DNA from 3 places in the Citricoccus sp. NR2 genome. Region 1 is predicted to be linked to each of the others. Evidence: predicted binding sites of a transcription regulator. Region 1 holds the regulator's gene; each other region holds the start of a gene.

Evidence for each region. Region 1 encodes LexA, which represses DNA repair genes until DNA is damaged. Its sites were predicted from a motif close to TCGAACANNTGTTCGA; they were not measured.
Region 2: a site for LexA is predicted at 6,224-6,239, ahead of O1A05_RS05825 (HNH endonuclease signature motif containing protein). Genes of this name have one in related genera too.
Region 3: a site for LexA is predicted at 3,311-3,326, ahead of O1A05_RS01510 (HNH endonuclease signature motif containing protein). Genes of this name have one in related genera too.

The regions. Positions count from the first base shown of each region.
Region 1 covers NZ_CP115154.1:2,802,567-2,810,669, forward strand. The annotation lists gene O1A05_RS13180 (histidinol-phosphate transaminase) at 1-892, opposite strand, end outside; gene O1A05_RS13185 (LysM peptidoglycan-binding domain-containing protein) at 993-1,250, opposite strand; gene lexA (transcriptional repressor LexA) at 1,605-2,336, shown strand; gene O1A05_RS13195 (ATP-dependent DNA helicase) at 2,430-4,514, opposite strand; gene hflX (GTPase HflX) at 4,504-6,075, opposite strand; gene O1A05_RS13205 (transglycosylase family protein) at 6,515-7,198, opposite strand; gene O1A05_RS13210 (class I SAM-dependent methyltransferase) at 7,569-8,103, shown strand, end outside.
Region 2 covers NZ_CP115154.1:1,244,124-1,252,226, forward strand. The annotation lists gene O1A05_RS05785 (fumarylacetoacetate hydrolase family protein) at 1-699, opposite strand, end outside; gene O1A05_RS05790 (hypothetical protein) at 748-912, opposite strand; gene O1A05_RS05795 (hypothetical protein) at 1,288-1,542, shown strand; gene O1A05_RS05800 (GerMN domain-containing protein) at 1,529-2,158, opposite strand; gene O1A05_RS05805 (CoA transferase subunit B) at 2,314-2,973, opposite strand; gene O1A05_RS05810 (CoA transferase subunit A) at 2,975-3,748, opposite strand; gene O1A05_RS05815 (3-hydroxybutyrate dehydrogenase) at 3,822-4,586, opposite strand; gene O1A05_RS05820 (GntP family permease) at 4,636-6,054, opposite strand; gene O1A05_RS05825 (HNH endonuclease signature motif containing protein) at 6,323-8,103, shown strand, end outside.
Region 3 covers NZ_CP115154.1:314,594-322,696, reverse strand. The annotation lists gene O1A05_RS01520 (phenylacetate--CoA ligase family protein) at 1-732, shown strand, start outside; gene O1A05_RS01515 (TetR/AcrR family transcriptional regulator) at 755-1,360, shown strand; gene O1A05_RS01510 (HNH endonuclease signature motif containing protein) at 1,357-3,240, opposite strand; gene paaZ (phenylacetic acid degradation bifunctional protein PaaZ) at 3,673-5,772, opposite strand; gene panD (aspartate 1-decarboxylase) at 5,942-6,409, shown strand; gene O1A05_RS01495 (PaaI family thioesterase) at 6,486-6,845, shown strand; gene O1A05_RS01490 (solute symporter family protein) at 6,971-8,103, opposite strand, start outside.

The sequences.
Region 1 (8,103 bases):
GCCCACCAAAGAACACGAAGTTTGAATCGGAAACTGCAGGACGCAATCCCAGCTCCCGAAGCCCATCCACGATTCGATCACGTTGGACCTTAATTTCCTCAACCGTTGCCAACAGCGAGTCAACGTGGGCCAACGCGGCGTTAGCCGTCGCTTGAGACATAGAAGACAAGTGATACGGAAGTCTCACGAGCCGAATGGCGTCAGTCACTTCTGGCGCCGCCGCGAGGTAACCGAGACGGGCGCCGGCCAACGCGAAAGCCTTCGACATAGTACGCGTCACGATCAATCGGGGACGTCCGGGGAGCAGAGTAAGTGCGGAACGCGTACCCTCCAATGCGAACTCGGCGTAGGCCTCATCCACAACAACCATGGACTGGCATGCGTCGGAAGCCTCGTAAACGGCCTCGATCACGTCCAGCCCCAATGCCGTTCCGGTTGGATTATTGGGAGAGCACAGGATCACGATGTTAGGCGCGTGTTCTTCGACCTGCACTGAGGCAGATGTTGCTGTAAGCGTGTAATCATCATTCCGAATTCCGGCGATGTATCTGGTGCTCACGCCTTCAGCGAGCAAGGGATACATCGAGTAAGTCGGTGGAAAACTCAGAACACTTCTGCCTGGTCCACCAAAAGCCTGCAGAATCTGCTGAAGAATCTCGTTAGATCCATTCGCTGCCCAGATCTGCCGCTCAGTCAGACCCTCGCCAAGATAAGCCGCCAAACGTCTACGGAGTTCCGTGAATTCCCGGTCCGGATAGCGATTCAACGAACGTGCCGACTGAAGCGCTTCAGCTCCGATCGATTCGACCACGTCTGTTGGAACCGGATGCGTGTTTTCATTCGTGTTGAGCATTACCGGCACATCTAGTTGTGGTGCCCCATAGGGAGTCATGCCACGCAGGTTCTCACGCAAAGGTAGAGCCGCTAGAGCATCAGCGTTGAAATCGTTCGAGTTTGGAGTCACGCACACAGTCTAGATCCGACGTTGACCTTCAGTTCCCCGGTGACGCGGGAACGAAGAGCGTATCGCCGACATTAATATCCGATCCTGCGAGCTGGTTCAGGTCACCGATGCGCTGAACAATCTCAGCGCGGGGTGCATCGAGATCAACCTGTCCCGCGATCCCCCAGAGGGTGTCGCCGTATCCGACAGTGTATTCGATTGCACCCGAGGGCAGACCGGAGTTCGACGCGTTCGCTGAAGAACCGAACAGATCCCCGATCAGGGCCGCTGCAACGATCAGGGCCATCAGAATAATGAGGGGAAGTGTTCGTAGAACAAATCGACCGCGTCGAGTCAGGCAAATGCCGCTGCTTCCTTGGTTTTGCGTAGCGATGCTCATGATCCCACTGTCCTCTCTTTTCGAACGGCCCACTTCTTTCGACTCGATCGACCGTTCTAAGTTCGTACATCTTTTCTAGCACAGCCTTTCGACCGGATGCAAGATATTCCTCGTACAGATCTTTGAACTTGTTCGAAGAATGCTGTAGCCTTGAAGTACGGATCGCCTTGACCCTGCGAATCGGTCACCGGATGTCCCGGCGTCTTGACTGCGAAACAGAGTCCATCAGCGGCCATGGACACGATAAGAACGGAGAGCCCCATGAGTTCATCGACTCCAGACGGTCACGAGCAGAACTTCGCGGTATACAGCGTTAAGAAGCTGACGCAGCGGCAGCGACAAGTGCTCAATTACCTACGACGAGCCATCGCGAAGACTGGCTATCCACCGTCGATGCGTGAGATCGGCAAGGGGACGGAGTTGCTGTCTCTCTCATCCGTGACGTACCAGCTCAAGAAGCTCACCGAGTACGGGTACATCCGCCGAGATCCTCGTATCCCCCGGGCCATCGAGATTCTTCGCGATGAAGACGGAAATCTCCTGGGCAATGAGTCAGATTCGGCCCAGGAGATTGACACCGATGAGTTGCAGCTCCCCTTTAGCCGCGAAATCGACTCTCACAACGTCATGGTTCCCTTGGTGGGGCGCATTGCCGCCGGCGGGCCAGTGTTGGCTGATCAGCATATCGAAGATGTCATCGCCCTCCCCAAGTTGCTAACTGGTGATGGGGACCTGTTCATGCTCAAAGTCACCGGAGACTCGATGGTGGATGCCGCTATCTGCCATGGCGACTGGGTCGTGGTACGCAAGCAGAACAGCGCCACCAACGGCGACATCGTCGCCGCCTTACTCGATGAAGAAGCAACGGTGAAGACTTTCCGCCAGCGCGATGGCCATACCTGGTTGCTGCCTCAGAACACCGCGTACGAGCCCATCTTGGGCGACCACGCCACCATCATGGGAAAAGTTGTGTCCGTCCTTCGATCCATCTGACGCTATCGGCGATATAGCCCGCCGATAGAACGACAGGGGCCCAACGACGTTTTCGTCGTTGGGCCCCTGTCGCGTCGTGATCGCTCACCGTATTTAGACCTTCGCGAGGCGACCGAGGGCACCGAGCACAGTGTCCTGTTCCGTCGTGTACCAAAAGTCCGGCAGGGCTGACCGGATATACTTTCCATAGCGGGCATGATGAAGCCGCGAGTCAAGGATCGCCACGACACCTCGGTCATTAGCCGACCGGATGAGTCGACCCACGCCCTGAGCGAGTCGGACCGCAGCATGAGTCGCTGAGACTTGGATGAAACCGTTGCCCCCGCGCTGCGCAACGTCTCGTGTACGAGCCTCGGACAGTGGGTCATCAGGACGTGGGAACGGCAGTCTGTCCACCACCACCAGACGGCAGGAGCGTCCGGGGACGTCCACGCCTTGCCAGAGGGACATCGTGCCGAAAAGGCAGGTATCCTCCTCTTCCGCGAATTGTTTGATCAATGCGGACAGCGTGGAGTCGCCCTGGCAGAGAATCTGTGGATTTGGCCCCAACCGCCGACGCAACTCATGAGCCGCGTCCTCGGCCGCCCGGCGCGAAGAGAAGAGACACAATGCTCCACCCTGAGAAGCTCGCAACAACGCCTCTAGTTCGTCGTACGTCGCCGGCGAGGTGAGGCGACTTGGTTTAGGCAGTTTCTCAGCCACGTAGAGAATGCCTTGCTTGGCGTATTCGAAGGGGCTACCCACGTCAATGCCCGTCCACTCCGGTCCACCGGACCCCGAGAATCCTAGATCTCCAGCGATGGGCCCGAATGAGTCCCCGACCGTCAACGTTGCCGACGTAAGAATCGTCGTCGTGTCTTGCAGAAGGTTCTCACGCAGCCTTCCGGACACCGACAGAGGAGCCACGTAGACGGTAGGAGACGTATTCTCGTCGCCGGCGATCCACCCCACGCCAGGCTCAAATCGTCCAGGGCGGGACACCCATGCGACCTGACGGTTGTTTCCGTTTTGGCCGGCATCCAGAACACGTTCGGCTGTCTCAAGTACCTCTTGTAGCTTCGTGCGGACGACATGGCGGCCCGAGGAGTCATCGCTCGTCGACGAGGCATCTGTGGATTCTTTCCCCGTGGTCTTGAGCTGGCTCAATCCCTCACGAGCGGCTGCTCGCACTGACTCGAGAGCTTGTGTCTGAACCTCGTTGGGTCCCATTGGCATCCACCCCGATGGTGCGGAGATGAAGGCAGCTTCCAAAGCATCTGCCGCAGCACCGAGGTCCTCGAGCACGACTGACGCTTGTCGACGGCCGGCGGTCACGGCTGCGCGGACAGATGCAGAGGAAATCTGACCCGTCACTGCGTTCGTAACACGATCCGCCAATTCATGGGCCTCGTCTACGATTACAGCTTCGAATTCGGGAAGAACTTGCAACCCTTCGAAAGCGGCAATGGCGAGCATGGCATGATTCGTGACTACCACGTCTGCTTCGCCGGCCTGTTGACGGGCTCGTTCCGAGAAGCATTCTTCAGCGAAGGGACAACGCTGAGCGCCGATACACTCTACCGCAGACACAGACACCTGCCGCCAGGCGTTATCGTCAACCCCAGGGTCTAGGTCGTCCCGATCCCCTGTCTCTGTATCTTCCGCCCACTCGCGCAGGCGCACGAGTTGCTTTCCGAGGTCGGTACGGGGCGCTGCCGGTGCGTGATCGGCTCCGTCAAGAAGCGTTGGTTCCGGCTCGTCGGCAGGGAATCCACCGTTCAGCTTATGCAGGCACACGTAATTTGCCCGCCCCTTGAGGAGGGCGATGTCCATGGGCCGTGGGAGTTCCTCTTTCAGCGCCTCAAGAAGACGTGGAGCATCTCGACGAATGATCTGAGATTGCAGTGCCAACGTCGCCGTGGCAACCACGACCGGCAGATCTGCTTCTACCGCATGGGACAGAGCCGGAACCAGGTAGGCCAAGGACTTCCCGGTTCCAGTTCCGGCTTGCACGAGCAGGTGCTTTCCGGTGTCGAGAGAGCGCGCAACTTCCAAGGCCATTTGTCGTTGGCCTTCTCGACGTTGTCCCCCGGTCCGTTCAATAGCTTGTTCCAGCCAGGCGGCAGCCCGCCGCTCTGCTGGGCTCAGCGTTGCGACGGGCTGCTCAGAGTCAGAAGACACGGTGGTGCTAGACGACATACTGCGCGAATTCTTCCTTGTCTTCTTCGCGTACCAACACGGTCAAACGAGTCCCCTCGGGCTGGTATTGCTCAGACAAGATCTCGACGTCGGAACCGTGCAGCCGCGAGACCACGTCGCCATCAGTGAACGGAATCAAAAGATCCAGCTCCAAGGTGGGACGCGGAATCGTGTCCGCAATCATGGCTTCGAGATCCTCGATCCCTTCCCCTGTGTGTGCCGAGACCAACACGGTGTCACGGTGGGCCCGGCGCACCCGCGCAATGGTCATCGGGTCCGCGGCATCAGCCTTGTTGAGGACTATGATCTCTGGAATTCGACGTGCGTCGATCTCATTGAGAACCTCGTGAACGGCAGCAATCTGCGATTCCGGGTCTGGATGAGAAACGTCCACAACATGGAGGATCACGTCGGCCTCGCCCACTTCTTCCAGCGTGGAGCGGAAAGCTTCCACCAGCTGAGTTGGAAGGTTACGAACGAAGCCGACCGTATCGGACAGGGTATAGCCGAGACCATCCGGTGTGACCGCTTTGCGCACCGTCGGATCGAGGGTGGCGAACAATGCGTTCTCCACCAGCACTCCGGCGCGGGTGAGCCGATTGAGCAGAGATGATTTACCGGCGTTCGTATATCCCGCGATGGCGACCGATGGCACCTTGTTGCGTCGGCGATTGGCTCGCTTGGTTTCCCGCGCAGGCGCCATAGCGGCGATTTCGCGCCGCAGCTTCGCCATCCGGTTACGGATGCGACGTCGATCGAGTTCGATCTTCGTCTCACCAGGACCGCGTGAACCGATACCTTCACCGGCTGCCGCACGGCCACCGGCCTGGCGCGACATCGAGTCACCCCAACCACGCAGCCGCGGAAGCAAGTACTCCAGCTGTGCAAGCTCAACCTGTGCCTTGCCCTCGCGTGATTGGGCGTGCTGGGCGAAAATATCGAGAATCAACGCTGTACGGTCAATGACTTTAACCCGCACCACATCTTCCAAGGCTCGTCGCTGAGAAGGCGCCAACTCAGCATCGACCACCACAGTATCTGCGCCGGTATCGCTGACAACGTCGGCCAGTTCCTGAGCTTTGCCTTTGCCAAGGTAGGTAGCAGGGTCGGGCGAGTGTCGTCGCTGGATAACTCCATCCAGCACCGTTGAACCCGCGGTCTCGGCCAGTGCCGCAAGCTCATGCAGTGAGTTCTCGGCATCATCAGCGCTGCCTTCGGTCCACAATCCGGCCAACACAACGCGTTCGAGTCGAACCTTCCGGTATTCGACCTCGGACATGTCGTCCAACTCGGTGGAGAGTCCCTCCACGCGGCGCAGAGCGTGGCGTGCTGCGAGATCGAGCTGGTCGCCGTCGTCTTCGGTGTGCCTACTTTCGCCGGCGTCGAGAGCCAGGGCTCGGGATTTTTGGGCACTAATCAGTGAGTCGCCAGATGCCGATGGGCTCGCGGTTGCGTGGGCAGCATCCGAGGCGAGAATCCTGTCGATGAGGCTCTTGGCTTCGTCGTCGCGCCGCTGGTCATTGTTGTCAGGCTGCTCACCTGACGCTGAGGAATGGGTCATGGTCTCCTTGGAGAAGTGGGTCGTTAAAGAATAGTCGGTTTCTGGGTGCGGTGTCCGGGGCATGAATTCTCCCTGGTGGTCTGGAAAGACTCAGGTCGTCGCGATTTCACCGCCGGGTTCGGTCCTTGTCCCGAACACAGTTCTTCCCCGTCGATTCTCCTGGCAACGAACCGAGCCAAGAATCAAAGACTTTTACATTGCGCCGAATGCGCGTGGGGTGTGGATCTACCTGACGCTCTGAATCAAGCTGGGCATGAATAACGGCGCTTAGATACGCCGGAGCTCCTCGATTGAAATCGGGCTCAAAGGTAAGTAATCCACATGCCGACTAGTATAGCACCCACTCTGTACACAACTTGGGGGCCCATCCACCAGGATGGGCCCCCAAGTCACACCATGTGCCATTCAGGCTTGGGTCGCGCTGATCATGGCTGTGTTATCAGGAGGCAGGGATTTGCAATTCCTGGCCGACGTAGATCAGTGCAGGATCAGCAACGACATCGGCGTTCACCTGGTACAGGTCGTTCCAGTCGGAGATGCCCCAAGCGTCGGCGATCTTGCTGATGGTGTCACCGGACTGCACCGTGTAGATCTCCCCGGATGCGGCAACGTCTGCCTGTGCCGGTGCGTGCTTCTGAGCCGGTGCCGATTTCTCCACCGGAGCTGACTGCTCAGCAGCTTCCTGGCCCGAGGACTGCGAGGTCTCCACCTGAGCTTCCTGCTGTGTCGGAGCCTGCTGCTCGCTGGCTTCAGCCGCTGCCGGCGTACCCGAGGGCTCGCCGGAGAGGCCCAACTGTGCCGAGCAAGAAGGCCATGCTCCCCAGCCCTGCATCTGCCGCAGCTGCTCTGCTCGCTGAATCTGTTCTTCCTTGGACGCATCCGAAGGCAGTCCGGAGCCACCCACGGCTTCCCATGACTGCTGGCTGAACTGGAGACCGCCATAATAGCCGTTGCCGGTATTGATGGACCAGTCGCCGCCGGACTCGCACTCGGCCAGGCGATCCCAGTCGGACGCCGTATCTGCGGAGGCTGCCGGCGCCACAGCCATGAATCCGGCCCCGGCCAGACCCAAAGTGGCCAATCCACCCATGACGTTCTTCAGTACCTTGTTGTTCTTCTGCATGAAACCTAAGATCCTGTCACCTGAACGCTCAGGCTTCCCGAAGCCGTCAACGCGTCGCCGTCCAACAATCCGTATTGAGACTGTTCATTCGGAGCCCTCGGCGGACGGCACTGCAGGTGCCGGGACCCATACGTTGGTTTTCTCGGCCGAATCGTCTGAAGACGTAGGAGCCGCATGCGTCAAAGCGCATTGACCAACGCCTGCCAGCAAACTCGAAAGCGCGAGACGATGCAAATCGAAATTTCGGGCAAATTCAGCCGAGATTGGCTAGTTCACGCGGCAGAATGGCCCGTTATCGTTTTGTTATAAAAATCGCTGTGAATTCAATGGGCATGACCATGATGTTGAGGTCTTGTCCTACGATGGTCGGGTGAATGAAACTTCTGGGCATTACTTCCGTTCCCCCTCTGACCAGGAACGACGTCGTACCATCACTGTGACATTGGCCGGGCGTAGCGTTGAAGTTCTCACGGCCAACGGCATCTTTTCACCGGAGGGTGTGGACAAGGGAACAGCTGCGTTGCTGTCCGCGGTTCCGGCACCACCCGAACAAGGCGAATTCTTGGATATTGGCTGTGGATGGGGGCCACTGGCACTGACCCTGGGCATGATGAGCCCGAACGCTCAAGTCACTGCCGTGGAGGTCAACGAGCGCGCCGCACAGCTGTGTCGTGACAACGCAGAAGCCCTGGGAGTACCCAATATCGCCGTTTCCTCCCCCGAGGATGTGGACCCGCTTCGCTCTTACGATCTGATCTGGTCGAACCCACCGATCCGCATTGGCAAGAAGGCACTGCACGAGCTCTTGGAGCTGTGGCTACCGAGGCTCAACGACCACGGCGAAGCTTGGCTGGTGGTGCAGAAGAATCTCGGGGCAGACTCGCTGATGCCATGGATCCAGACCA
Region 2 (8,103 bases), 1.6 Mb from region 1:
CGGGTGTTCGGAGGCCACAACCCGGGTGACGAGGCGGCCGGTGGTGGGTGAGCCGGGTGCGGTAGGGGCGTCGACCTCGACCTCGACGATGTCGCCGGGCTGGGCCACGGAGGAGCCGGCAGGGGTGCCTGTGAGAATGATGTCGCCGGCCTCCAGGGTCATCAGCTGGGAGAGATCGGCGACGAGCTGACCAAAGGGGAAGACCAGATCTGCGGTGGTGTCGTTCTGCTGCAGTGTGCCGTTGACCCAGGTGCGCACGCGCAGGGCAGTGGGGTCGAGTGCTGTGCCGTCGTCGAGGGTGGTCGGGATGATGGCCGGACCCAGCGGGGTGTAGCCGTCGCCGGACTTGTTCTTCACGTTGGAGCCCTTGTCGGCGTGGCGTAGATCGTAGAGGCCCCAGTCGTTGGCAGCGGTGATGCCGGAGATCTTCGACCAACCCTCTTCGGGGGAAACGCGGCGCACGGTTTCGCCGAGAATGAGCGCGATTTCGCCTTCGTAGGCGAGCAGTTCGGTGCCGGCGGGGCGCTCGATGGTGTCGCCGGTGGCGGCGATGGAGGAGGTGGCTTTGAGGAAGTAGCCGGGGAACTTCGGCGAGCGGCCGCGCTGGGCGATGCGGGAAGGGTAATTGAGATGCAGAGCGATGATCTTGCCTGGGCGGTGGTCTGGGGCGCGGAAGTCGACGTCGTCGTGCATGCTCATCTGGTACCTCTCGACAGGGCTGTGCGTGGAGTGCTTCTGTGATGCGTCTCACGATGGATCGTATACGATCTGTGGTTCTGCTGGCAAGGGGTGGCTCAGGCTGTTGATGGTGGTGAGGGGATGGGCGCGGCGGTGACCGGGTTGGACGCGGCCGGTCACCATGAAATCGCCCGCGACCACGAGGCTGAGGTGGGACAGGGTGGCGAGATCCACTCAGGTACGCTCGATGTTCGTTAAAGAGATGTTGTGGTGGTGCAGGATTTGCTCCTGAGGCAGCTGCACTCGATGGGTCACGATGCCCTGGCGGAGGGCTCTCGACGTTGTGGGCCTGATGGTGATGTGGACCTCGGGGCGTTCCTGCAACTGGTGAGGCAGCGCAATATTGTGAAGGTGGGCCGCCGTGAGGTGCGAGTATGCGCCAGGCGGAAGGGTCGCTTGGAGCCCCCGAAGATCGGACCGCGAGTAGTTGTGAGCCGGTACTGGGAGGCCGACATCCATTCGGCACTGGTGAACGAGGTGCCCTGGAATGGCGGAGAAATTGGCGTCAACCGGTAGCCCAGGTCCTGAGAATATGAATGCTGCCGCGGCGTGGAGGAGCTGAGTGACACCGCCAACACAGAAAGCTCGGCCAGCGCGGCTCCGGAGAAGAGCACACCCGCCGAAGGCGAGAGGGCCGAGATGCCCACCGAAGAACTGGTGGAGCAGGACGAGCGGCGCGTTGTGGTGGTGATTCAGGCAGCCACGGATGGCCCCGCAGGGATCAGCTCGGAAGCAGCCGCGGAATTTACCCGGCTGGCCACGGCTGCGCTGGAGCTGACGCGCCAGGAGGCTAGTCGGTCGTGATCTGCTCGCCGCGCTCGAACGGATCTAGGCCGAGAAGGGTGTCGAGGTCTTCGCCGTCGACCAGAATGCGAGCGTCCTCGACGCCGGCGGCCGCGGCGGCGGTGGCCTCGAGCTGGGCACGGATCCGGTAGGACTCGCACTCGCTGCGGGTGACCACACTGCCGGAGAGGTTGACCTCCACGGTGTCGCCCTGAATCTCATAGTCCTGCAGGGTGAGGGATTCAGATGAGAGCAGCACGGAGTTGGTCAGCGCAGGGTCACCGTGGCGGTACTGCTGGTCCTGCAACAGGAAATTGAGTGCGTCTTCTACGGGATCTTCGGTCTTCATGGGAACCGTGTTGACCTGGAGGAGCAAATCCTCACAGCCGATCTGCGCGCCGGTCACACCGCTGGGGTACTGGCCGGACAAGGCCACGAAGTAGAGGGGAAGCGGGGCGAAGCCGTCGTCATCGGGGGCGAGGTCGAGCTCGTCGGCCGCGGACGTGGGGTCGGCGTCTCCGGGGGAGGACGACTCTTCTGCGCAGCCGGCCAGAGTGAGCAACAACGCGCATCCGGCGGCGACCGCGGATACGCGGCGTTCTGCGCGGCGACGAGGGCGCGGTGCTGCAGGGTTCATGGATCTCCCGGGGTGGGCTGGGTGCCGTGGGTGCCTGCCGGTTGGCGGCATCGTTGCCCCTCATCCTAACGCGACTGAGCCTCCGGTGCCGTGGTCGTGACCACCGCGCCGGAGGCTCGTGAGGCGGAAACCAACAGGTCAGCGCCGGTTCGGGTTCAGCTGAGTTCGACGCCGGTAGCGGCGCGGACCTCTTCTTCGGATACGCCGGGAGCGGTCTCCACCAAGCGCAACTCCGGGCGCTCGGCGGTGCCCACCACGTCGATCACCGCAAGATCGGTGATGATCCGGTCCACCACGCCCTTGCCGGTCAGCGGCAGGGTGCACTCGGGCAGGATCTTCGGGGTGCCGTCTTTGGCGGTGTGGTCCATCAGGATGATCACCTGGGCCGCGCCGTGCACGAGATCCATGGCACCGCCCATGCCCTTGACCATCTTGCCCGGGACCATCCAGTTGGCCAGGTCGCCATTGGCCGCCACCTGCATGGCGCCCAGCACGGCGATATCGATCTTGCCGCCGCGGATCATCGCGAAACTCTGCGCCGAGTCGAAGAACGACGCCCCCGGATTCACGGTGACGGTCTCCTTGCCTGCGTTGATCAGATCCGGGTCGATCTGGTCCTCGGTGGGGTACGGGCCGGTGCCCAGAATCCCGTTCTCAGACTGCAGGATAATAGTCCGATCTTCGGGGATGTAGTTCGGGATCAGCGTGGGCATGCCGATGCCGAGGTTGACGTAGGCGCCATCGGTCAGTTCCTGTGCGGCGCGGGCCGCCATCTGCTGGCGGGTCCAGCCAGTGCGCGCGGTCTGCTGCGTCATTTCAGTTCTCCTCTCGCACGGTGCGCTTCTCGATGGGCTTCTCGATGTCGGTGCCGACCTCCACCACGCGGTGAACGTAGACCCCGGGCAGGTGTACCTCGTCGGGATCGATCTTCCCGGGCTCTACCAGCTCCTCCACCTGGGCGATGCAGATGCGCCCGGCGGTGGCAGCCGGTGGTGCGAACTGGCGGGAGGCCTTGTTGAACACCAGGTTCCCGTGCCGGTCTCCCTTCGCGGCGTGCACGAGGGAGAAATCGGTCACCAGTGCCTCCTCCAGCGCAAACTCCTGCTCGGTGCCGTAGGTGTTGAACGTACGCACCTCTTTCGCCGGAGACTCTTTCACCACGTTGCCCTCGGTGTCGTAGCGCATCGGGATGCCGCCGTCGGCCACTTGGGTCCCGACGCCGGTCTGGGTATAGAACCCTGGAATGCCCGCACCGCCGGCGCGCAGCTTCTCCGCGAGGGTGCCCTGCGGGACCAGCTCCACTTCGAGCTCGCCCTCCAAGTACTGGCGTGCGAACTCCTTGTTCTCACCCACATACGACGACGTCATCTTCGCGATGCGGCCGGCGCTGAGCAGGATGCCCAGGCCCCAGCCGTCCACGCCGCAGTTGTTCGAAACGATGGACAGGTTCCCGGCGCCCTGCTCGAGGAGCGCCTCAATGAGCTGGATCGGGTTTCCGGAGAGCCCGAACCCGGAGACGGCGAGCGAGGCGCCGTCGGGAATGTCGGCCACAGCCTCCGCGGCGGAGGCAACGGTCTTGTCGAGTGTCATGGTGTGATTCCTCTTCTCTCGGTACTGGTCACGATACTGCCCCACGCGGACCGAGGGGATGGTGGGGAGGCGATCAGCTGGCGGACCAGCCGCCGTCCATCGAGTAGGACGAGCCCGTGACCATCCGGGAGGCGTCCGAGGCGAGCCAGGTCGCCAGTGATGCCACCTCGGAGGGGTCGGTGAGCTGCTTGATAGCGGATTCGGCGAGCATGATCTTCTCGACCACCTCGTCCTCGCCGATGCCATGGATCCGTGCCTGATCGGCGATCTGCTTCTCCACCAGCGGCGTGCGTACATAGGCCGGGTTGATGCAGTTCGACGTCACGCCGTGCTCCGCGCCCTCCAATGCCACCACCTTCGAGAGTCCCTCCAGCGCGTGCTTCGCCGAAACATAAGCCGACTTGAACGCGCTGGCGCGAATCCCATGCACGGAGGAGAGGTGGATGACGCGACCGAAGCCGCGCTCGTACATCCCCGGCAGTGCGGCGCGGGTGAGTAGGAACGGGGATTCGACCATGAGCCGGTGGATGAACCGCCAGGCCTCCGGATCGAATTCGTGGATCGGTGCGACCCGCTGCACCCCGGCGTTGTGAACGAGGATGTCGGTGTCGATCGTGATGTCCTCGAGCGCCGTCGTCTCGGCCAGATCCACGACCCAGGTGTCGCCGCCGATTTCCTCGGCCAGGGCCTGGGCTGCGTCGGCGTCACGGTCGCACACGGTCACGGTGGCTCCGGCGTCGGCGAAGGCCCGAGCGCAAGCCGCCCCGATGCCCGAGGCGCCGCCGGTGATGAGTGCCCGCCGGCCGGCGAGGGGGGTCTGCAGGTCTGTGGTGGTCATCAAATGCTCCTTCGAAAGTCTGGGTCGTCAGGCTGGTCGGATGTCAGGATCAGAATGCGCCGGTGAAGGACACCAGGGTGACCATACCCACGACGACGAGAACGGGGATCACGAGTGTCACCATACCGATGTCCTTGTAGGACTGACGATGGGTCAGCCCGCAGACGATGAGCAGGGTGACGACGGCGCCGGAGTGCGGCAGCGTGTCGAGGCCGCCGGCGGCCATCGCGGTCAGTCGGTGCATCGCCTCCATGCTCATGCCCTCATTCTCGGCCAGCATCCGCAGGTCCTCGCCCAGAGCGTTCAGCGCGATGGTCATGCCGCCCGAGGAGGAACCGGTGAGGCCTGCGGTGATCGACACCGACATCACGGAGGTCCACAGGGCGGAGGCGCCCATGCCGAACACCGAATCACGCACGACGGCGAACGCAGCCACCGAGGCCACCACGGCGCCGTAGCCCACCTCGGATGCGGTGGAGAAGATCGGCAACATGGAACCCTTCACGCCGTCCACAAACCCGGTGCGCAACGACTTCATGTTCTTCGCGTTCAGCGCCACGATCAGCAGGATCGCCGCCACGATGCCCAGCAACACAGCCCAGAGGCCGGCGCGGGTATCAATGGTGATGCCGCCGAATTGATCCTGCTCCAGGTATGACCAATCCAGGGCCGGGAAGATCAGTAGCGTGCAGGCGAAGTTGACCACGAACACGGTGAGCAGCGGCAGGAACGGCACCACGCGGTTGGTCGGCGCGACTACCTTGACGGCGGTGTCAGAAGCGCCGTCTTCACTCGAACCGCTCGACATCACGGCGCTGGCCGGGCTGTCGAAGTGCTCGCCGGCGGCAATCAGGCGACGACGACGGTATTCCAGCCACAGCAGGCCGCCACCGAAAATCAGTGCGCCACCCATGAGACCCATGCCCGGGCCGGCGAAGGAGTCGGTACCGAAGAACTGGCCGGGAATGATGTTCTGCACCTGCGGGGAGCCGGGCAGTGCCGTCATCGTGAAGGTGAAGATACCTAGGGCGATGGTGCCCGGAATGAGTCGCCGAGGGATGTCCGCCACGCGGAAGAGCTCGCGGGCCAGCGGGTACATCACGAACGCGACGACGAACAGGCTGATGCCGCCGTATGTCATCAGCGCCGAGGTGATCACGGTGGCCGCGATGGCGCTGCGCGAGCCGACCAGGCTGGTCACGCTGCGCGCGATCGATTCGGCGTAACCGGTCACGGTCATCAGCACGCCGAAGATGGCGCCGGTGAGGAACACGGGGAACCAGCTACCGACGAATCCGGCGAGTGCCGGCATGAAGATCTCCGTGTAGGACGCCATGATGGGCGCTCCTGAAAAGATCAGTGCGACGGCGGAAGCAATGGGTGCGGCAATGATCACGGGCATGCCGCGATACGCCAGGGTGATGAGCAGAATGAGCGACACAATGATGCCGATGATGCCCAAGAGCATAGCGTCTCCTAGTTGACGGTGCGGGTGACGATTTTCGTCTCACACCAGACTGTGGGGCGTAGTGTGATCTGCGCTACATCTCGATCTTCAACGTCCACTCCGTTCTTTCGTAGTCAGCTACAAAGACTGCCCCGCGCAGCCTCGATGGGCAGTTTCACGCACGGCGAAATCGTACACTTGTCTTAACTTGTGTGGAAGTGTAGGCTAGAATCACGGGAACAGGCAAACGAAGATCATGCGGTCGTGAACTGGGTGAGGAGGCGAGGGTATGACGGCGTTGGCGGACGCACCTCTCACCGATCGCGCGGCTGGCCTCGATCTCACGCAGCTCAATGATGCTCAGTTGCTGGCCGCGCTCTCTGCCTTGCCCCTGCACCGTCAATTGGCTCTCGCCCAGCGCCTCGTGGCGGAGGTACGCGACGTCGTCGTTGAGCCCTCCTCCATTCAGCGGTTCGAGAGTCTCAACGCTCATGCCGACGATGAGCAACCCCTGGACTGGGGCACGCTGTGGGCTACAGGATCATTCGATGGCGACGATGCCCCGGCCGCGGGAAGTCCCTGTGCCGCCGGGGCTGAGCGGGTCCGCCCCGACGAGTCTGACGACCTCCCGTGGCTGCCCGCGGTAGTGCGCGTGGCTGAAGACTTGCGGCGCAGTGCCGATGCGGTGAATTCCGCGCTCGCCGCTCACGTGGATCGGTCCTTCTCCCTGCGTGCGACTCGCTATGAACGGCTCGGCATTCCGGAGAAGGAAACCGACTACACCGGCGCCCCGGCGTATCTGGCCGAGCTGATCGGGGTGTCAAAGAGCGTCGCCCGGACACGGGTGAAGGCCGGTCGGTATCTGCTTCCGCGCCCGCTGCCTGGTGCGCTCGCGGAGGTCACCGATTCTGCCGCGCCCCGTTATCGCCACACCGGCCGCGCCTACACGTCTGGATCCGTCGCGCCGGAGAATGCCCAGCGCATCACCACTTCCCTCCAGGAGGTGGTCACCTACGGTCGGCGCTGTAAAGTGCCTCAGGAGAAGGTGAATCTGGCCATCGCCTCGGGTGATAAGTTCCTGGCGGGGCAGGTCAGCATTGGTACGGCAGAGGAATTCCGCGACCTTTGCGCCACTTGGGTCGAGCGCACCAAGGCCCTGCTGGACCAGGACGGCGTGCCACCGGAAGAGAATGGCAAGCCACCCGCTCACGGTCTGAGCTACCTGGGGCGCAACGCCGACGGGTTGCATGAGTGGAAGATGCGCCTCAATGATGTCCTGCACGAGTTACTGGCGTCCCTGACCTCGGCCGCCACGAATCCGCGGTCGCTCACCGTCAAGGAGCGCGCCCAAGCACTCGATGCCCTGTTCGAGCGCTACCAAGCTGAAGTAGGGCTGAACGGCGACGACGCCCCCGCGGATTCTGCTGCAGATTCGAGCGCCGCAGAGCCTGTGGCGGAGCCCGATGCTGGAAACGACGAAACCACAGGGGCTGATTCCAACACCGAACCCGACGCGCAGTCCGGAACGGAAGATGATGGTTTCCGCCTCGAGCCGGGCAACGTTGCCCTCGACCCACTCGATCCGGAGTTCACACCGCCGGACCCCTGGGCTACGCCCGAACAGATCCGCCTGAACCGACCGCTCCGCGAAGCTCTACAGCTGGAAGCGCTGATGGCAGCGTTTTACGCGGGAATGCAGGGGTTGGCACGGGAAGGGAATTTGCCGAAAAACAACGGGCTGCTTCCACGCATCAACGCCGTCATTGACTACGAGGAACTGGTTCGACAAGTCGAGGGCGAGTCACCCGGTTCGAAGCCCCCGCCGCTGCGAGATCGGGGCACGCTGTTTGAAGCTACTCACACGGGGCCGTTCAGCCCCACGGAGATTCTGGCGCTAAGTTGTGATGCCCAGATCATCCCGACGGTGATGAACCCTGAGAAGACGGTTGTGCTGGCCCAAGGGCGCGACCATCGGCTGCTGCCACAAGCCATGAAGAACGCACTGATTGCCCGCGACGGCGGTTGCGCGCGCCCTGGCTGTACCGCGCCTGCGTCCTGGTGCCAGGGCCA
Region 3 (8,103 bases), 830 kb from region 1:
ATTGCCGACGGTTTCAAAGCCATGGGGCTGGACCCGCGGAAGACCTCGTTGCGCACCGCGGTGTTGGGGGCCGAGCCGTGGACCGAGGAGATGCGGCGGGAAATCGAGCAGACTTTCAACATCGACGCCTGCGATATTTACGGTTTGTCCGAGGTGATGGGCCCCGGGGTGGCGGGGGAGAGCGTGGCCACGAAGGCGGGCTCGCATATTTGGGAAGACCATTTCCGCCCGGAGATCATCGATCCCTTCACCGACGAGGTGCTGGAAACCGGGCAACACGGTGAGCTGGTGTTTACCTCGCTGACCAAGGAGGCGCTGCCGATTATTCGGTACCGCACCCACGACCTGACTCGGTTGCTTCCCGGCAACGACCTGCCCGGACATCGGCGCATGGGGCGGATTACCGGGCGCTCCGACGACATGATCATCTTGCGTGGGGTGAATCTGTTCCCCTCCCAGATCGAAGAGCTGGCCCTGCAGGTTCCGACGCTGTCGCCGCACTTCATGCTGGAGATCACTCGGCCGAATCGGATGGACCAGATGACGGTGACGATCGAACGTCGCGACGACGCCAGTGTGGAGGACGCCACCGCGGGCGGGAAGAAGCTGCAGCAGGAGATCAAGACGAAGATCGGTTCCTCCTGCACCATTACCATCGCCGAACCGGGGACCCTGGCGCGGTCGTCCGGCAAGCTGCGCCGGGTCTATGACCTGCGCGACGGCGGGAAATGAGGCCGGGATATACGATAGGGCGATGACCACCACGACTGCTCCGCGGCGCGGCCGACCGGGCTACGACCGTTCGACCCTAGTCGCCGTCTGCGTGGCGACCTTCAACCGGCATGGCTACGATGCGACGTCGATGGGGATGCTCGCCGCCGAACTGGGTGTCTCAAAGTCCGCCATCTACCATCACGTTTCCTCGAAGGAGGAGATTCTGGAGATGGCGCTCGGTCAGGCCCTCGACGCGCTCGAGACGGTGCTGGCCGAGGCCGAGCAACTGGACGAATCGGGGGCGAAACGGTTGGAGAAGGCGCTGCGTTCGACGGTGCAGGTGCTGATCGAGCAGATGCCGCAGGTCACCCTGCTGCTGCGGTTGCGCGGAAATTCGCCGGTGGAGACTGCTGCGCTGCAGCGCCGTCGTGACATCACCTCTCGCTTCGGCCGGATCGTGGAATCTGGTCAGAAAGATGGTTCGCTGGTGACCTCGCAGCCACCGCGGCGCATCGCCCGGCTGGTGCTGGGCATGGTGAATTCGATTGTGGACTGGTACCGGCCCGGCGAATCGGCGGCCGAACCGGCTCAGCTTGAGGAATCGATCCTGCGCCTGGCCCTCGACGGCGTGTTGGCGGAACGCTAGAACGGCGGATCCGGATCCTGTTCGCGGGCCGGATTGCGCTGTCGCGTTGTGGAGCGGGGCGGTTGTGGGCGCGTGGCTGTGTCCAGGGCGCGATGCGATACCGGGTGCGGTACCCAGGAGGTATTGCGCCGGGACTCGACCGGCGGGGATGAGCCGGAGTTAGATGGTCCGAATCCCGGTGGTTTCTCGGCAAATTCGGGCCGCAGCTTCGCGGTGGGCGCGAACCACGGGATCCCGTCACGCATCTCGATGACCCACATGCCCAGGTGCACGCTGCGGTGATGATGGTTGCAGAGTAGGACTCCGTTGTCGACGGTGGTGGGCCCACCTTCGGACCATTCCTTCACGTGGTGGGCGTCGCACCAGCTCGCAGGGAACGTGCATCCGGGTGCGGCGCAGCCGCCGTCGCGGGCGGTGAGGGCTCGGCGCTGCTTGAGGCTGAAATGGCGCCGGGCGATGGCGACGTCGAGCACTTCACCTTGGGTTCCCAGTACCGCGGTAGTGATGTCAGCGGTGCAGACCATTCGCCGGAGCATGCCAGGGCCGGTGGGCCCGGTGTAGCCCGCGGAGATGAGCAGGTCGCGGGTGGAGCCGCCGTCGAGTAGCGCGGTGTTGAAAGTGTTGGGCAGCAGCCCGGAGCTGTGGGCGACTTTCAGTAGGGCGGTGAGTCCGGCGGTGACGATGATCTGCGGGCGTTGGCCACCCTGATCGGGCAGCCCGTTTTCGGTCACGCGCAGCCCTGCGGACAGCACAGCGAGCAGGCCGTCATGGGCGCGCTGAGTGGGCGTGCGTCCGTCACGAATACGGGCGGAATCCGCATCGTCGTCGTCGAAAACAACCAGAGTCGGATCGGCCTCTTCGGTGCGCTGGCGCGGATTGTTGGCCGCTCCGCGGATGCAGGAGAGCAGTTCATGGCCCTCGTCGTCAGTGCCGAGCGTCCAGAGCTTCAGCCCACCCTCCTCACCGGTGAAGTGTAAGCCACGGCGGGCGTGGATGTGCTCCTCGGAGGTGGCGGCGGCGTCAGGCGTAATGTCGGTGATGACGGCGGTGCGCCAGGCATAGAGGAAGCGCTGGAATTCGGTGTACGAGGTAGTGAGCGCCTTATCGGTCAGTTCAGCGTCGTGCTTCCGAAAGCGGGCTTCGAGCTCTTCTCGTGGGTAGCCGCATTCGCGGGCCCGCCGGTCGATGGCGTTGACCGCGTAGAGGAGCTGATGCAGGTGCGCTTGACTGATCCGCGAGGCATGGAATGCTGCGGTGAACTGGGGGAACAGCCTCGCCAACCTGCCCTGAGGGCTGTTCGGTTCTGGGGCGCCAGCGCCGTCATCGGGGTGAACTGTGGGGCGATGTGGCTGGAAATGCTGGGCCGTCTGCGCGCGACGTCGAGCCTCCCCGGGGGAGATATCGACGGTGTCTTGCAGCAGATGATCAGGACCGCGGTAGCCGTCGCGCCCCTCGGGAATGCCGAGCAGGCTGAACTTCTGCCCCGGAGTGCGGTAGGCATCGGCCATGGTGCCATCCAGGCGTGACTGCACCCCCTGAACGAGGGTGGTGAGGTGCTGTGCCGTCTTCATGAGCGCCGGCAGGGTGGCGCGCGGATCGCCCACGGCCAGGGGCTCTTGCACCTCGGGCAGCAGCTTCTCATTCAGTTCAAACTGGGTGAACTCGCGCTCGAGATCGGGGTTCGTGAGGCGTTCGGCGACGGCGACGAGCCCCTTCTGAATGGCCTCCAGTGCGGATCCGAGATTCAGGTCTCCCAGCGTGCGGGCGAACATGTCGCCGAAGCTGAGTTCGACGAGCGCAGTCAGCGGGTGCGGTGTGTTCTCGGGGTCGGTGCCCGGAGTAGAGGGCGCCGGCGAAGCCTGGTTGATCGTCGTCGTCACCGCGTACACCTCCCTGCGCCGTCGCCGCTCGAATGGTTCGATGATGAAACGCTACACCATCGAATCCAAATAGTACAGGCGTTTTATCCACAGATTTCATGAAGGTTCGGGCGTGTCGTCCACAGGGGGTGGTCAGCGGGGCAGGTAAGGGTCCAGATCGGCGTAATATAGAGGGTTATTGATCTACTGATGGAGTCGCGCGGTGTCAGTGAGCGGCGCGAGACTGCGGGTGCAGTAAGGAGGACGTGGTTGTGGTGGGACCCTGAAATGTGCGCGGATCTATCGAACGCTCGTTGCCGGTGGGGCGTTGAGCGAGTCGCCCGGTCTGCACTTGGCGCGCGACGCGGAAGGAGAGTTGGGACTGGATGGCGCGCACTGAGGTGCACGGTGCAGGTGCCCCAAATAGCTGAAGCGTGAAGTGTCGCCATGGGCTCAATCTGCCGCAGACGGCCATGTTTTGGCTACCAACGTGAGTACGTCATAGGTCGCCACGATCTCGTCGTTCTGGTTGTGTAGCACGGCATCCCACCGGACTTCGCCGTATTCATCGGTAACGCGCGGAGTGATTTGCTTGGCGGTCAGGGTGACGCGGACGGCGTCGTCGTAGGTCACGGGGGTGATGAACCGGAGGTTCTCCAGTCCGTAGTTGGCGAGCACCGGGCCGGGTGCCGGCTCCACGAACAATCCGGCAGCCCAGGAAACGAGGAGGTAGCCGTGGGCCACGCGGCGTGGGAAGAACGGGTTCGCAGTCGCCGCCTCCTCATCGGTGTGTGCGTAGAAAGTGTCGCCTGTTTTCTCGGCGAACTCGAGGATGTCCTCCAGCTTCACGGTGCGCAACTCGGAGGCGAACTGGTCGCCGATGCGCAGAGACTCCAGGGACTTGCGGAACGGGTGAACGCCGGTGCCAGACTCGACGTCGTCGCGGGTCACCGTGTTCGCGGAAGCACCCGCATGCCACACCCCGGTGATGGCGGTGAGCATATCGGGGGAGCCCTGTAGGGCCGTGCGCTGCATGTAGTGCTTGACGGCGCGGACGCCACCGAGCTCTTCGCCGCCGCCGGCGCGGCCCGGTCCGCCGTGCACCAGGTGCGGCATGGGGGAGCCGTGGCCCGTGGAGGTCTTGGCGGTCTGGCGGTTGAGCACGTGCACGCGGCCGTGATGGGCAGCGATGCCGGTGGCGATGGCGCGCACGGTGTCGGCGTCGTTGGAGCAGACGGTGGCGACCAGTGAGCCGGAGCCCAGCGCGGCCAGGCGGACGGCGTCGTCCGCAGTGCCGGTGTAGCCGATGACTGAGGTCACCGGTCCGAAGGCTTCCACGGAGTGCACTTCAGCGGTGTTGGCGTCGTCGAACGTCAGGATGGTGGGCGGGAAGAATGCTGCGTCGGTGTCGGATTCCACCGGGCCGGCTCCGCCCAGGCGGATCCGACCGCCTGCGACGACCAGGCGCTGGACAGCCGCGGCGACGTCGCGCTGCTGATCCACCGAGGCCAACGCGCCCATGGTGGTGCCCTCGGCGCGCGGATCCCCGACGACGATCTTCGATTCCAGTTGCTCGGTCAGCGCGGACACGACGGGCTCGATGAGGTTATGCGGCACAATCACCCGTCTAATGGCGGTGCATTTCTGCCCGGCCTTCGCCGTCATCTCCACGAACACGGACTTGATGAACGCAGTGAATTCGGGGGTGCCCTCGGCGGCGTCGGCGCCCAAAATAGTAGCGTTGAGCGAGTCGGTCTCCGCGGTGAAGCGCACCCCGCCCTCAATGACGTTGCGGTGGGTACGTAGCGACTGGGCGGTGGCGGCCGAGCCGGTGAACGCCACGTGGTCGCGATAGTCCAGGTGGTCCAGCAGGTCCCGCGCCGAGCCGGAAATCAGCTGCAGTGAGCCCTCGGGCAGAATCCCGGAATCGAGCATGAGCCGCACACAGGCTTCGGCCACGTAGCCGGTGGGGGTGGCGGGTTTGACGAGGGAGGGCATGCCGGCCAGGAAAGACGGCGCGAACTTCTCCAGCATGCCCCAGACGGGGAAGTTGAACGCGTTGATCTGCACGGCCACCCCGGGCATGCGGGTGTGTACGTGGGTGCCGATGAACGAACCGTCGGACGAGAGTGGTTCGGTGGCGCCATCGAGAATGACATTCGCGTTGGGCAGTTCGCGCCGACCCTTGGAGGAGAAGGTGAAGAGGGTGCCGATGCCGCCGTCGACGTCGATGTAGTGATCGCGCTGGGTGGAGCCGGTGCGGAAGGAGATCTCGTAGAGCTCCTGCTTGTGCTCGGTCAGGTACAGCGCGAGTTCCTTGAGTTTCAGTGCGCGCTCGTGCAGGGTGAGCTCGCCGAGGGTGCGTTGGCCCACGGAGCGGCCGTGCTCGATAGCCTCGGCCAGATCGATCCCGTCCGTGGAGACCCGGATGATCAGCTCGCCGGTGGAGGCGTCGCGGACCTCGGTGCTGCGCTGGGGATTCTCCGGCGTCCACCAGGAGCCAGCGAGGTACGAGGGCAGGATCGAGGTGGTGGTTGACGGCGTGGCGGTCATGGGTCCCCTCCGGACGATGCAACGTTTCTGAACGTTTCTGAACGATCGGTCGGTAATGTACTCACCATAACCCACGTCACACTGACCGCGCCAACGCTGTGAGCGATACCCGCGCACCGTTCACCCGGGGCGGCTAGAATGGACCCGCTGTCTACGAGAGGGATGCCTCATGCTGCGCACCATGTTCCACGCGAAGATCCACCGCGCCACGGTGACAGAAGCGAACCTGCACTACGTCGGGTCCGTCACGGTGGACCAGGATCTGCTCGACGCCGCAGGGATCCTGCCGGGCGAGCTCGTGTCGATTGTGGACATCACCAATGGCGCCCGCCTGGAGACCTACACCATCGCCGGTGATCGCGGTTCGGGCGTGGTCGGTATCAATGGTGCTGCCGCGCATCTGATCCACCCAGGTGACCTCGTCATCCTGATCGCCTACGCGCAGATGGAGGACGCCGAGGCCCGCAGTTTCGTGCCCTCGGTGGTGCACGTGGACGCCGAGAACCGCATCGTCGAGACCGGGGGAGACCCGGCGGAGGGCATTCTCGACGGCGTGCACCGGCCTCCGCATTCCCGCGCGCTGGCCGACGCCCAGGCAGACCTTGTGAGCGCGACGACGGCGGGTGTCCGTGGCTGATCTGCAGCCCGAAGCGCCCCGCGAAGCAGACCAGCACTCGCTGTGGACCATCACCCTCGGCGAGCTCGACGAGAAGATGGGCGTGGAAGTCGTCGAACAGTCCGCGCAGCGCGTCGTCGCCACCATGCCGGTGGAGGGCAACCGTCAGTCCCTCGGTCTGTTGCACGGCGGGGCCATGGTCGCCATCGCCGAGGCGGTCGGTTCCTGGGCTGCCGTCATCCACGCCTCCTCGATGGGCAAGGTCGCCGTCGGCGTCGATATCAACGCCACCCACCACCGGTCCGCGCGCGCCGGGCTGGTCACCGCTACCGCCACGGCTCTTCATTTGGGACGCAGCCTCACCACCCACGAAGTCATCGTGGAGCACGAAAACGGTGACCGGCTCTGCACCGCCCGTATCACGAACTTCGTGAAGGATCGCCCCGGCGCCCGCTGAACCTCACGTTCTGATCCGCGCTGACTGCGCTGACGACACAGGGCAGCGCCCCCGCACGGTAGGGATCCGTGCGGGGGCGCTGAGGTGATGCAGGCTCTGGCCTGCGTATCGGCTTCGCAGCCGGTCTAGTGTTCCACCGCTTTCTCGGCGCCAACGCCGGTGAGCGAGCGGATCTCCATTTCGGCTTGTTTCGCCGGATCCTCGTTGTCCTTGGAGGTGACCGAACCGAGCCAGCCCAAGAAGAAGGCCAGCGGGATCGACACCAGGCCGGGGTTGGTGAGCGGGTAGAGCGCCAGGTCGATCTCGGGGAAGAACGAGGTCGGAGCGCCCCACACCACGGGCGAGAAGAAGATCAGCGCCACTGAAGAGCCCAGTCCGCCGTACATCGACCACAGCGCGCCGCGGGTGGTGAACCGGCGCCAGAACAGCGAGTACAGGATGGTCGGCAGGTTCGCGGAGGCCGCCACCGCGAACGCCAGCGACACCAAGAACGCCACGTTCTGGCCCTGGGCGCCAATGCCGCCGGCGATCGCCAGCAAGCCAACGACGATCACCGTGATGCGTCCAACCCGGACCTCGCCCTTCGAATCGATCTGGCCCTTCTTGATGACCTGACCGTAAATGTCGTGAGCGAACGAGGCGGAGGCGGTGATGGTGAGTCCGGCCACCACCGCGAGGATGGTGGCGAACGCGACGGCCGCGATCAGTCCCAGCAACAAGGTGCCGCCGAGCTCGTAGGCCAGCAGCGGAGCCGCCGAGTTCTGACCGCCCGGTGCGTTGTTGATCTGCTCGGGGGTGAGCAGGGCCGCAGCGCCGAAGCCGAGCACTAGGGTGAACAGGTAGAAGGCGCCGATGAGCACGATCGCCCACACTACGGACTTGCGGGCCTCCTTGGCGGTGGGCACCGTGTAGAACCGCATCAGCACGTGCGGCAGGCCGGCGGTGCCGAAGACCAGGGCGATGCCCAGGGAGATGAAGTTCAACTTGGTCATGAAGTCCGCGCCGTACTGCAGACCCGGCTCGAGCAGGCCCGGTTCACCGGAGACCTCCACGGCCTGGCCGAGCACCTCGGAGAAGTTGAACCCGAACAGGGCCAGGATCCACACGGTCATCACGGCGGTGCCGGCGATGAGCAGGGTGGCCTTGATGATCTGGACGTAGGTCGTGCCTTTCATGCCGCCGATGAACACGTAGACGATCATCAGCATTCCGACGACGGTGATCACCAGGGACTGGCCGGCCCGGCTGTCGATGCCGA